3 regions of the Vibrio sp. QJM3NY_35 genome follow, and region 3 is predicted to be linked to each of the others. Evidence: riboswitches for the same ligand, from Rfam matches in the RefSeq annotation. Region 3 holds a riboswitch; each other region holds the start of a gene.
The links. Region 3 has a riboswitch for thiamine pyrophosphate ahead of thiC (phosphomethylpyrimidine synthase ThiC). Riboswitches for the same ligand answer to the same signal wherever they lie in the genome.

Region 1: linked by a shared signal. The riboswitch ahead of thiB (thiamine ABC transporter substrate binding subunit) and the one ahead of thiC (phosphomethylpyrimidine synthase ThiC) in region 3 are both predicted to bind thiamine pyrophosphate.
Region 2: linked by a shared signal. The riboswitch ahead of thiD (bifunctional hydroxymethylpyrimidine kinase/phosphomethylpyrimidine kinase) and the one ahead of thiC (phosphomethylpyrimidine synthase ThiC) in region 3 are both predicted to bind thiamine pyrophosphate.

The regions. Positions count from the first base shown of each region.
Region 1 is NZ_CM173507.1:3,011,035-3,015,289, reverse strand. It holds gene mpl (UDP-N-acetylmuramate:L-alanyl-gamma-D-glutamyl-meso-diaminopimelate ligase) at 1-1,337, shown strand, start outside; gene AC3CH3_RS13615 (flavin prenyltransferase UbiX) at 1,376-1,999, shown strand; TPP riboswitch at 2,043-2,162, shown strand; gene thiB (thiamine ABC transporter substrate binding subunit) at 2,216-3,208, shown strand; gene thiP (thiamine/thiamine pyrophosphate ABC transporter permease ThiP) at 3,292-4,255, shown strand, end outside.
Region 2 is NZ_CM173508.1:1,328,150-1,332,404, reverse strand. It holds gene AC3CH3_RS21285 (ABC transporter permease) at 1-586, opposite strand, end outside; gene AC3CH3_RS21280 (ABC transporter ATP-binding protein) at 579-1,337, opposite strand; gene thiD (bifunctional hydroxymethylpyrimidine kinase/phosphomethylpyrimidine kinase) at 1,327-2,220, opposite strand; TPP riboswitch at 2,317-2,428, opposite strand; gene AC3CH3_RS21270 (DUF4382 domain-containing protein) at 2,570-3,598, opposite strand; gene AC3CH3_RS21265 (DUF2999 family protein) at 4,021-4,255, opposite strand, start outside.
Region 3 is NZ_CM173507.1:3,334,470-3,338,724, reverse strand. It holds gene AC3CH3_RS15170 (multicopper oxidase family protein) at 25-1,407, shown strand; gene crcB (fluoride efflux transporter CrcB) at 1,508-1,891, shown strand; TPP riboswitch at 1,954-2,052, shown strand; gene thiC (phosphomethylpyrimidine synthase ThiC) at 2,182-4,131, shown strand; gene AC3CH3_RS15155 (thiamine phosphate synthase) at 4,131-4,255, shown strand, end outside.

The DNA.
Region 1 (4,255 bases), 320 kb from region 3:
TTTGTGGCACCTTCATGGGGGGTGCTGCGGTATTGGCTCGTCAATTAGGTCACAAGGTTACGGGTAGCGACGCGAATGTTTACCCACCAATGAGCACCTTGTTGGAATCACAAGGGATTGAAATTATTGAAGGGTTCGACCCTAGCCAATTAGAGCCAAGGCCGGATCTCGTGGTTATCGGTAACGCAATGAGCCGCGGTAATCCGTGTGTTGAGTATGTGTTGGATAACAACCTTAGATACACCTCTGGTCCTCAGTGGTTGCAAGAGTTCCTGCTGCATGACCGTTGGGTGTTAGCGGTATCTGGAACGCACGGTAAGACCACGACATCAAGCATGTTGGCTTGGATCTTGGAAGATTGTGGCTATGCACCGGGCTTCTTAGTTGGCGGTGTGTTGGGTAACTTTGGTATCTCTGCGCGCCTTGGTGAAAGTATGTTCTTCGTGGTAGAAGCCGACGAATACGATAGTGCTTTTTTCGATAAACGATCTAAGTTCGTTCATTACCACCCAAGAACCTTAGTGATGAATAACCTAGAGTTCGATCATGCGGACATCTTTGACGATCTTGAAGCGATTAAGCGACAATTCCATCATTTGGTGCGTACTGTGCCAAGCAATGGTCGCATTTTCTCACCTAAGCAGGATATCGCTATTCAAGATGTTTTAGCTCGCGGTTGCTGGAGCGAAACTGAATCGAGTGGCGAGCAAGGCGATTGGGATGCCAAAAAACTGGTCAAAGATGGCTCTCAATTTGAGGTTTACTTCCAAAATGAATGTGTTGGAACCGTAGACTGGGATTTGGTTGGTGATCATAACGTAAGTAATGCCTTGATGGCGATTGCGGCGGCAAGACATGTCGGTGTGACACCCGACTTAGGATGTGAATCACTGGCGACTTTCATTAATACCAAGCGTCGCTTAGAGTTTAAAGGCGAGGTGGTAGGTGTTTCTGTTTATGACGATTTTGCTCATCACCCAACGGCGATTGAACTTACTCTGGGCGGATTACGTAATAAGGTCGACACTAAGAAAATCATTGCCGTTTTAGAACCTCGTTCTGCCACCATGAAACGTGGTGTGCACAAAGAAACCCTGGCTGATTCGTTGAAGCAGGCGGATTCTACCTACTTATTCCAACCGGATAACATTGATTGGTCAGTTCAAGATGTTGCCGATGCGTGCCATCAACCTGCACACGTGAGTGATGACATGGATGCATTCGTTGCTAAAATTGTCTCAGAGGCACAAGCGGGCGACCAAATCTTGGTAATGAGTAATGGTGGCTTTGGTGGCATTCACCAAAAATTGTTGGATGGATTGGCACTCAAAGGCTAACGGCATCCACGACCTTATAATTTGAAGTAATTGAGAACATGACAAAACACGATAAAGCGATAACTCTTGCTTTCACTGGCGCATCCGGTGCGCCTTATGGCCTGCGTTTACTTGAATGCCTTTTGGCAGCCGATTATCAGGTCTACTTGCTGATTTCATCGGCAGCGCGAGTGGTATTGGCGACCGAGCATGAACTTAAGTTACCTGCTGGGCCAGATGCGGCGAAACAAGCTTTAGTTAAACACCTTGGCTGCGACCCTCAAAAGCTGGTGGTGTGTGGCAAAGATGATTGGTTCTCGCCGGTTGCCTCTGGTTCAGCAGCGCCGAAGCAGATGGTCGTTTGCCCATGTTCCGCGGGAAGCTTGGCTTCGATTGCTCATGGTCTATCGGATAACCTGATTGAGCGAGCAGCCGATGTGGTCATGAAAGAGCGAGGCCAGCTGTTGTTAGTGGTTCGTGAGACGCCATTTTCGACGCTTCATCTCGAAAACATGCACAAGCTTTCGACCATGGGTGTGACGATCATGCCTGCAGCCCCGGGTTTTTATCATCAACCTAAGTCAATTGAAGATTTGGTCGACTTTATGGTGGCGCGTATCCTTGATCACTTAGGTATAGAACAAGGTTTAGTGCCACGTTGGGGCTACGATCAACGTAATTGATCCAAACTTGATAGCTTATTGTTAAAAATCAAATTACAATCCTGAACACTCATCGGGGAGCAAACCATTCAAATAATGAATGCGAGCTGAGATCAAGCTGATGCTTGGGACCCGTAAACCTGAACCAGATAATGCTGGCGTAGGAATTGAGTTAGGAACAACCTCAACCGTTCTCCTCCCTCAAACCTGTGCCGCTCAGACCATGGAGAGCGTCCAGTGAAATTCATATTAACTACCCTTGCTGTTACTACAGCTATTTCTTTTTCTGCCTTTGCTGCAGACAACACTTTGACTGTATACACCTATGACTCTTTTGCTGCGGATTGGGGCCCTCGTCCTGCCGTTAAAAAAGCATTCGAAGAGAAGTGTGGTTGTGATGTGAATTTTGTCGCTCTAGAAGATGGCGTCTCTATCCTGAACCGTTTACGTCTTGAAGGCGAAAACAGCAAAGCCGATATCTTGCTAGGTCTCGACAACAACCTGATGGCTGAAGCGAAAGCGACGGGCTTATTGGCTGAGCATAATGTTGATACTTCATCAGTAACGCTTCCTAATGGTTGGAACGACAGCACTTTTGTTCCCTATGACTTTGGTTACTTTGCTTTTGTTTACAACAAAGAGAAGTTAGCAAACCCACCGAAGAGCCTTAAAGAGTTGGTTGAGCAGCGTGATGATCTTAAGGTTATCTACCAAGACCCACGTACATCAACACCTGGCCAAGGCATGATGCTTTGGATGAAGTCGGTATACGGTGATGAAGCAACTACAGCATGGAAGAAGCTTGCCCAGAAAACAGTGACTGTAACCAAAGGTTGGTCTGAAGCTTACTCTATGTTCCTAGAAGGCGAGTCAGATTTAGTCTTGTCTTACACAACGTCTCCGGCTTACCACATTATTGCTGAGAGCGATTCTAAGTATGCAGCAGCAAGCTTCGAAGAAGGGCATTACACTCAAGTGGAAGTGGCCGCTAAAGTTAAAGGCAGTAAGAACGAGAAACTTGCTGATGAGTTTATGGCGTTTATCCTAAGTGATGAATTCCAATCGGCGATGCCAACAGGTAACTGGATGTACCCAGTGACGGATGTTGAGTTACCAAAAGGGTTTGAGCAACTTACGGTTCCTCAGAAAGCGCTGAGCTTTAGCTCAGAAGAGATCGCCGAGAAGCGTAAGCCTTGGATTCGTGAATGGCAGAGTGCACTTACTTTCTAACTTACTTTAAAGAAATAGGCTTTCTGTATTTAAAAGTTCGTTCGATATACTTTGAGTGAACTGTTTACGGTAAAAATCAATTTATGATAAAGAAAACACCTAAGGTAGGTATCTGGGTTGCGATACTCATTACCGCCTTCGTGGTTTCAGCAGTTGGGGCATTGCTTAGCAATGCCCCTTCTCTTGATATCAGCCAAGTATGGTCCGATCCCTACTATTGGCATGTAACGAAATTCAGTTTTTATCAGGCGACACTCTCAACGGTGCTGAGTGTTGGCTTTGCTATACCTATTGCTCATGCGCTGTGTCGTAGACAATTTTTTGGACGCGCTTTATTGTTAAGGCTGTTCGCGTCGACCTTAGTCCTGCCGGTGTTAGTCGGTGTATTTGGCTTACTTGCGATCTATGGCAATAGTGGTTGGTTAGCTAAATTTTTGGCGAACTTCGATATTGAACTGCCATTCTCCATATACGGATTGAATGGTATTTTGCTGGCACACGTTTTCTTTAACTTGCCTTATGCCAGTCGCTTACTTTTACAAGCCTTAGATACCGTGCCTGCCGAGCAACATAAGCTGTGTGCTCATTTGGGTATGAGTCATTGGAACAAATTCAGGTGGGTCGAATGGCCGCGATTGAGACAACAACTGCCTCATGTATGTGGCTTAGTCTTCATGTTGTGCTTTACTAGCTTTGCTACCGTGATGGCGCTAGGTGGAGGTCCGAAATCGACCACTATCGAACTCGCTATTTATCAAGCGATTAAATTCGACTTTGACCTTCAAGCTGGTGCCTTGCTCGCGATATGGCAAATGCTGCTGTGTGGTGTGCTAGCTGTGAGTATTCAACGGCTATCTAAACCTATTTCAGTGACGGCCAGTCAGCTGTCGGAAGAGAAATATTTGGTTAAGGACAGCTGGTGGTCAAAAGCTTGGGATAGCTTCTGGATCATCATAGTCTCAATGCTGGTATTGCCGCCATTAGCTATGGTTATCGTCAGTGGAATTAACTCGCAGGCATTAACCGTACTCAGCAGCGAGCCATTTT
Region 2 (4,255 bases), on a different replicon from region 3:
TTGGCAATGCTGCAGGAAGTTGGATATAGCGGAGCAATTGCCATTTCGATGCACCCATGGTCTTGGCAAGATCAAGGTAACCTGTCGGTGTATTTCGCAGACCGTCGTAACAACAAGTGGTCACGGGGAAGAAGATAATGATCGCCGCCATGACGACCTTTGACGCGATGCCATAACCCAGCCACAACATCAATACTGGCGCAATCGCAAACACAGGGATCGCTTGGCTAGCAATTAAGATAGGCAACAACCAGCGTTTCAGCGGTTCGAACATCAACATCTGTAGGGCGAAAAACAGCCCCATGGATAAACCGAGCAATAGACCAAGTAAGATCTCCTGCGCAGTCACCCAAGTGTGCTTGAGTAACACATCGTAGCGTTCAATCAGCTTAAGAAAGACTTCTGCGGGAGCTGGCAGAATGAAGCTTGGCATCTCGAAGATAACCACCACCATTTGCCACAAACCAAGAATCACAGCACTACTGATGACCAAACGCATAACGGGATTCATCTGACGAGGATGTGCTGTGCTAACCTGCGCGTTGGTTGAACGAGCCACAGCTTCACTTCGCGTTAGATCATTCATAGTCACGCTCCAACTGATCTAAGATCGCTTGTTGTAACTCAGCGCATTCACCATCTAACACTCGTGGTGTCGCCGTGTTAGGCACAGACAAAGACTGAGCATTCGCAGGTGTGCCTTGCAACACATACAAGTTGTCCGCCAAACGCACCGCTTCTTGTGGATCATGGGTGATCAACACAACGGTTTTATCTCTTAACAGTTCACACGCTAAGCTCTGTAACTTGTGTCTTGTTACCGCATCCAGCGCAGAGAAAGGTTCGTCCATCAACACCACTGGTTTGTCTTGCATTAAGGTGCGAGCCAAAGCAACACGCTGACGCATACCGCCAGACAATTGATCTGGCATAGTAGACGCGTGACTAGCCAAACCAACCGCAGCGAGCAACTCGAGTGCTTGATTGGTTTGCTGTGCTTTATCAGAAGCTGGATTTTGAAAGCGATGACTTAGGCAAACATTGTCGATAACCGACAACCATGGCAGTAACAAGTCTTGCTGTGCCATGTATGCGATGCGATCCGTTAAAGGCAATTCATCAGACGTTGCCAATGTGCCCTGCCACTCCACCTTGTCGTCCAACAAGCCTGCCAGATAACGCAATACCGTGGTTTTCCCGCAGCCACTTCGACCCAACAATACCGTCCACTTACCTGCGTTTAAGCTAAGCGACAACCTAGACAAGGTCGCGTGCTCACTGTCGTTATAACGCAAGGAGGCATTGCTGAGTTGAACACCAACCGTATTAACGGACATTACCGTGTCCAACGAAGAAGTGATTTACAGGCCCATGACCTTGGCCGACTTGTAACTCATCAGCGTGAGCAATCGCGCGAGAAATGTATTGTTTTCCTAGGTCAACAGCGTCTGAGAGCGTGTTGCCTTGCGCTAAGAAAGAAGCAATCGCAGAAGAGAGCGTACAACCCGTGCCATGAGTGTTTTTGGTAGGAAAACGTTTAGCGCTAATCAGAGCAGATGCGGTTGGTAGAATCAGTAAGTCGTTACTGTTCTCATCCTTCTCTAAGTGGCCGCCTTTGAGAAGAACGGCTTTCGCGCCCAGTGCGCGTAAGTCTTCAATCATGCCCTGCATTTCGGCTTCGCTTTCAGGGACAGCTTTGCCTGTTAACGCCGCGCCTTCTGGCAAGTTAGGGGTAATGATGTCTGCCAGCGGAATCAGTTCCTGCTTTAGCGTCGTAATAGCAGAGTTTTCTAAGAGAAGGTCACCACTTGTCGCGACCATCACAGGGTCAATCACTAAGTGTTTAGGTTGGTACTGCTTAATTTTGTCTGCAACGACTTTGATGATTTGCGAATCAGCCAACATGCCGACTTTTACTGCCACGATATTGAGATCAGTAAACACTGCATCTAACTGACTAGCGACATGGTCGAGTGGAATAGGAAAAATGGCGGAAACGCCTTGCGTGTTCTGGGAAGTGATAGCGGTAATTACCGAACAAGCGAAACTACCGGTCGCAGACATAGCTTTAATATCAGCTTGGATACCTGCACCGCCGCCACTGTCTGAGCCTGCGATCGTCAATACAATCGGAGTGTTCGTTCGAATCGAACCATCAGCAGAGTGCTGTGAAACTGAGGCTTTGGGCGTTAAATCTTTTGAAATAGAACTGTGTGTCATTGTCGCTCCTACTATCTTACAAGACGTAGGAGAACGAACACCGATCGAAGGAGAAGTCGCATTAGACTCATGAAAGTTTTCATGGGTGCAGACGTAGATCGAGTGCTTATAGTTCCCTACGCCAGTGTTAACTGAATCAGGTTCAACGGGTCTCGATTAACGATCTCAGCAAACACCAAATAAGGTATATGCCCCCCGACTATTGATAGCGATAGTAACAGCACTCTCACAACTGAGATACTGATTTTATTCAATTATAAGATTTACCCTAGAATTATCACTAGCAGATTCAAAAACGGCCCCAAAATTGGAGGCCGTATTTATTAGCATGGTAAATCAAATCAGCAATCTAAAATGACACTTGGCTGTCTTGACCAACGGTTACTTGCACGCCATTTTGAGCTTCATATATTTCAAAACCATCAGCAACCGGATCAGCATTGTCTTCATCACTGTCGTGTTGCGCAGTACAGGTATAACCTAATGAGTAAGTACCTGGGTCGATGAAACCAAGGGAAAACTCATAGTTGGTCTGTGCTTGATTCATTGTCACTGAAGCTGAAGTAATCGGTTTTTTCTCCGCTGTACCACCAATTGGTGCCATGTCAGCTTTGTCGACATTACCTTCATACAAGTACACCGACTGAACATAAGTATTATCATTTGTAGGGTTACAAGCTTCAAAAGTGGTACTCGAAACAGTACCTTCAATGTTTCCTGTCTCAACCGTATTAATAAGGCTTACAGACGTTCTTTGAATGGTGTAATCAGGGAAAGTCGAACTGTTCTTTAGGCCGCGTCGTAGATCGAACTCGACAACAAAATCATTACTTTGTTGGTTCACATTAAATGAGTTATTAAAGTAAAGTACGCCAGCGTTGTCTTCTTTACCCACACCTTGCGGGCACGCGCCTTCGCCTTTCACCGTTAACTTTTGTTCCACATTATTATCATCTACGACATAAGATGGATGTTTCGGGTGATCGCCATCATGAGCAAACACACACAACTTATAACTACCTACTGGAACTACCTCATTTTCAATCAAAGGGAGCGCATCGCTGCCTTGGTAATCCAACAAATTCACACTTAATGGAATCGGATCCTCACCATCTGGCAATGGATCGCCATTTTCATCAACGTAGTCGCCGTTTTCGTCCGTTTTATACACATCATATATCAGTGGCGAACCTCCCCCTTGAGGAAGTAAAGCGACCTTACTGAATGTCACGGTGACGTCTTTAACATCATCAATGGGCGCATCACTCACGCTTAAGGTAATGGGTGTCGTACTGCTTGATGATCCTGAGTCTCCGCCACAACCAACAAGCCCTGCCAACACAAGGCTCGCTAAAGCCGTTTCCTTTAAATATTTCATAACTCATTTCCTATAAAATCACTGCTCAATAAAGGGCTTATTCGAGTGCCCTCTTATTCTTTTTCTTGTTGTGACCCATAAATAAACAGCGCTATTGTTTGATGTTTATATCCCTACTATTCAGGGCGTTCCTCATCCAAAAAAACTGTTCATCAAGGTGCACATATCAAGTCGCACATAGGTTAATTAAGTCTAGTAAGTAAATTGTCAGTAGCAACACATATTTGGCAAAGGTGCTGTCAATTGTGTTGAAATAGTCGTTGAGTAAAAAATGGGAGGCAGGGATTGAAAGCAACTTGATCAAAGTGAATAATCGCCACCAAGATCAAAAAAGGCCGTTAAGACAGCCTGTTGCTGAACTTAAACGACCTTTTCATTGAATTTTGATTAAGCTAAGACGATATCAGCTCATTCAAACTCACTTATTTTTGAAGTTGCTCTTTAGCGGCTTCAACCTTAGAAAAATCTAGGCCAAGCTCTTCAACTGCTTCTTTGATTAGCGCAGGGTTTTGCATTACCTGACCCATCAGCATTTGAAGCTTATCTTGTGGTAAACCAAGTTGGCTGATTGTCGCCATTGCTGCAAGAGGGTTCTCGGTCAACGTCTTGAATATCTCGCTGATCTGCTCGTCGCTAATATTGTTCTCTTTCAACATT
Region 3 (4,255 bases):
CGTTATTACTAAAAGGCAACAAATATGGATATCTCCCGTCGTAAGTTTATTCAATCATCTCTCGCTATATCAGCACTCACTGTACTGCCCGCTTGCTCAATTAAACGGTTGGTTGATGAACAAGGAAAGTATGTTTACGACCTAACGGCAGAGCCTTCAACCGCTGAACTAGTAACGGGATTTGAGACTAATATTCTAGGCTTTAATGGTCAGATTCCAGCGCCAACGATTCGATGTCGACAGGGTGAAAAGGTCACGATCCGCTTTACGAATAAGCTATCAGAGCCGACGACTATTCATTGGCATGGTTTAAGAATTCCTATCGAAATGGATGGGGTTCCCTTCTTAAGTCAGCCACCAATCATCCCAGGTGAAACATTCATTTATGAGTTTACGCCGCCAGATGCCGGTACGTTTTGGTATCACCCACACATGAATAGTGTGAAGCAGCTTGGTATGGGCTTAGTTGGTCTTATTATCGTAGAAGAGAGCAATCCAGTACGGTTCGATGAAGAACACGCATTGATGCTTAAGCATTGGCACATCGATAAGCAGGGTCAATGGAAAGATTTAATGATCCCACGACTCAGTGCTCGTATGGGCACTCCTGGGGAGTGGAGTAGTGTTAATGGAGTCCATGAACCTGTATATCAGTTGAAGCAGTATGCAGCGACTAGACTGCGTATTGCTAATGTCGATAATACGATCACTTACCCTATTGCTGTCGAAGGGGCTGAAGCATGGGTTATAGCCATCGATGGTAATCCTGTAAAAACGCCTTATAAACTGGCTCAACATAAAATTGGCCCAGGTATGCGTGTCGATCTCGGGCTGATTGCTCCAAAGGAAGGGGAGCGAGTGAATGTTCTGCAAATGAAGGGACGTTTTCCTTTTTCCTTGTGTGAGTTTGAGGCTGTAGATTCCACGCTAATAGAAGGCCAAACACTTCCTTCATTGCCTCTCAATCCAGTACCTAACTTAGATCTCGTCAACGCAGAGGAAATCGATTTTGTGTTTGAGTGGGAAGGAGCGGTCTCACCGGTATCTAAAGATGGGAAGTCGATGCCTAAGTTTTGGCTTACGAATAAACGCGCGTGGGAGGGAATGAGCAAAGACAATATTCCAGCTCCGTTAGCGACTTTGGAGTTAGGTAAAACTTATATATTCGATCTTAAGAACGTCACTCAATATCACCACCCAATTCATATCCATGGTCATACATTCACTGTATTGGAACTTGATGGCAAAAAAATAGAAGAGCCTTTCCATACCGATACTGTATTACTAGGGAAAAACGGCCGAGCGAAAGCTGCGTTTGTTGCAGACAACCCAGGACGTTGGATGTACCACTGTCATGTAATTGAACACATGAAAACCGGATTGATGGGGTATATCGAAGTTAAGTGACACATGTAACGTTTAATATTTGCGCATGCATTCTTAGTTTCTACCCTCGCTTTTATCGGCGGTAAAGCTAGAATATAGGGACTGTTATTCGGGAGGATTCATGGGTCAGCTATCTATTTTAGGTTTTATTGCCATTGGTGGTGCATTTGGTGCTTGTTCGCGCTATTTGATTTCAGAGTTATGTGTAGTGATGTTAGGGCGTGGTTTTCCTTACGGTACGCTGACTGTTAACGTGATCGGCTCCTTCATTATGGGTTTGCTCATCGCCGCATTTGAAAATGAGATGGTTGCGACAGAACCATGGAGACAGATCATCGGTCTTGGTTTCCTTGGGGCACTGACTACGTTCTCTACATTTTCGATGGATAACGTGCTTCTTATGCAGCAGGGCGCTTTCTTTAAGATGGGACTCAATGTGCTGCTCAACGTGGTTCTCAGTATCTCTGCAGCATGGATCGGCTTCCAACTTTTGATAAAGTCTTAAAACTTTCTTACGATTTGTTAACAACTCGGCTTGGTTTATCCAAGCCGTTTTTATATACTCGATCGAACTTGTCGGAGTGCCATATGGCTGAGACCGTTAACTCGGGATCCGTTGAACCTGATCAGGCTAATACCTGCGAAGGGAACAAGAGTAGATATCTAACTAGAATCCTTCTAGAGATCTATCTCCAGATCACAACTGTATTTCTTACCGTGATCCCTCTTGTAGCATCTAATCCGTCAAGCATTTTTATCCCTATAAATAATGGCTAAAAGCCAAGGAAAAATGCTATGTCGAGTCGTAAACAAGCAAGACTGGAAGCGAAGAATTTCATTGATTCTTTATCCGTACAACCTTATCCAAATTCAAAAAAAGCTTACATCCAAGGATCTCGAGCGGACATTCAAGTCCCTGTCCGAGAAATATCACTCGCTGATAGCCTTGTGGGTGGCAGCAAAAAAGAGCCTGTATTCGAACCTAATGTACCTATTCAAGTTTACGATACCTCCGGTGTTTATACAGACCTTACACACGAAATAGACCTGTATAGCGGTCTTCCTAAGTTGCGAGAGCAATGGATTGAAGAGCGTGATGATACGGAACTGTTAGACGATGTAAGCTCTGTTTACACCAAAGAACGTTTAGAAGATGAAACCCTAGACGACCTTCGCTACGGCAACCTACCTAGAATTCGCCGTGCTACAGACAACCAATGTGTTACCCAATTGCATTATGCTCGTCAGGGCATTATCACGCCTGAGATGGAGTACATTGCCATACGTGAGAACATGGGACGTCAGAAGTTCGCTGATGAGCAGCTTAACCATCAACACCCTGGCCATAACTTTGGCGCAAACCTGCCGAAAGAAATTACTCCTGAGTTCGTGCGTAAAGAGGTTGCAGAAGGTCGAGCTATTATCCCTTCAAACATCAACCACCCAGAATCAGAACCGATGATTATTGGTCGAAACTTCTTAGTGAAGGTGAACGCTAATATTGGTAACTCTTCAGTAAGCTCTTCGATTGAAGAAGAAGTTGAGAAGCTAGTCTGGTCGACTCGTTGGGGTGGCGATACCGTAATGGATCTCTCAACTGGCCGTAATATCCACGAAACTCGCGAATGGATCCTACGTAATAGCCCAGTACCAATTGGTACGGTTCCTATGTATCAAGCGCTTGAAAAAGTGAATGGCGTAGCCGAAGACCTTAACTGGGAAGTGATGCGCGATACCTTGATTGAACAAGCAGAGCAGGGTGTTGATTACTTTACTATCCACGCAGGCTTATTGCTTCGCTACGTTCCTATGACCGCTAAACGTGTGACTGGTATTGTCTCTCGTGGCGGCTCCATCATCGCGAAATGGTGTCTTGCTCATCACCAAGAAAGTTTCCTTTATACCCACTTCCGTGAGATCTGTGAGATCTGTGCGAAGTACGATGTTGCTTTATCATTAGGTGACGGTTTACGTCCGGGTTCTATTGCAGATGCTAATGATGAGGCTCAATTCTCGGAGTTACGGACTCTAGGTGAGTTGACTAAAGTGGCTTGGGAATACGACGTTCAGGTGATCATTGAAGGCCCTGGACATGTGCCAATGCACTTAATCAAAGAGAACATGGACGAGCAGTTAGAACACTGCCATGAAGCGCCTTTCTATACTTTAGGTCCACTGACGACAGATATTGCCCCTGGTTACGATCATATTACTTCAGGTATTGGTGCTGCCATGATTGGTTGGTACGGCTGTGCGATGCTCTGTTATGTCACCCCTAAAGAGCACCTAGGCTTACCAAACAAAGAAGATGTCAAGACTGGCCTGATTACTTACAAGCTTGCTGCACACGCTGCTGACCTCGCGAAAGGGCACCCGGGTGCACAAATCCGCGACAATGCATTATCTAAAGCACGTTTTGAATTCCGTTGGGAAGACCAATTCAATCTAGCTTTAGATCCGGAAACCGCGCGTTCTTTCCATGATGAAACTTTACCGCAGGAGTCGGGTAAGGTTGCTCACTTCTGCTCAATGTGTGGTCCTAAGTTTTGCTCGATGAAGATCTCTCAGGAAGTCCGAGAGTATGCGAAAGACACCGAACAAGTGGCGGCTGATCAGGCTATCGAGATTAAGATGTTGGATAACCCGTTGGAAGGGATGCGTCAGAAATCACAAGAGTTTCGTGATACTGGCTCTGAACTTTACCACCCTGCAGTAGGTGCAAAAGAAGCTCAACTAGAGGAATAATGATAGTGAAGATACTCATCCCATCTCAAAATATTGAGTTAACGGGAGAGGTGCAGAACTGTCTATTGGTTGCTAAGCGACAAGGCTTGGCAACCGATGCAGTTGAGTTGGGCGTAAGCCCAAC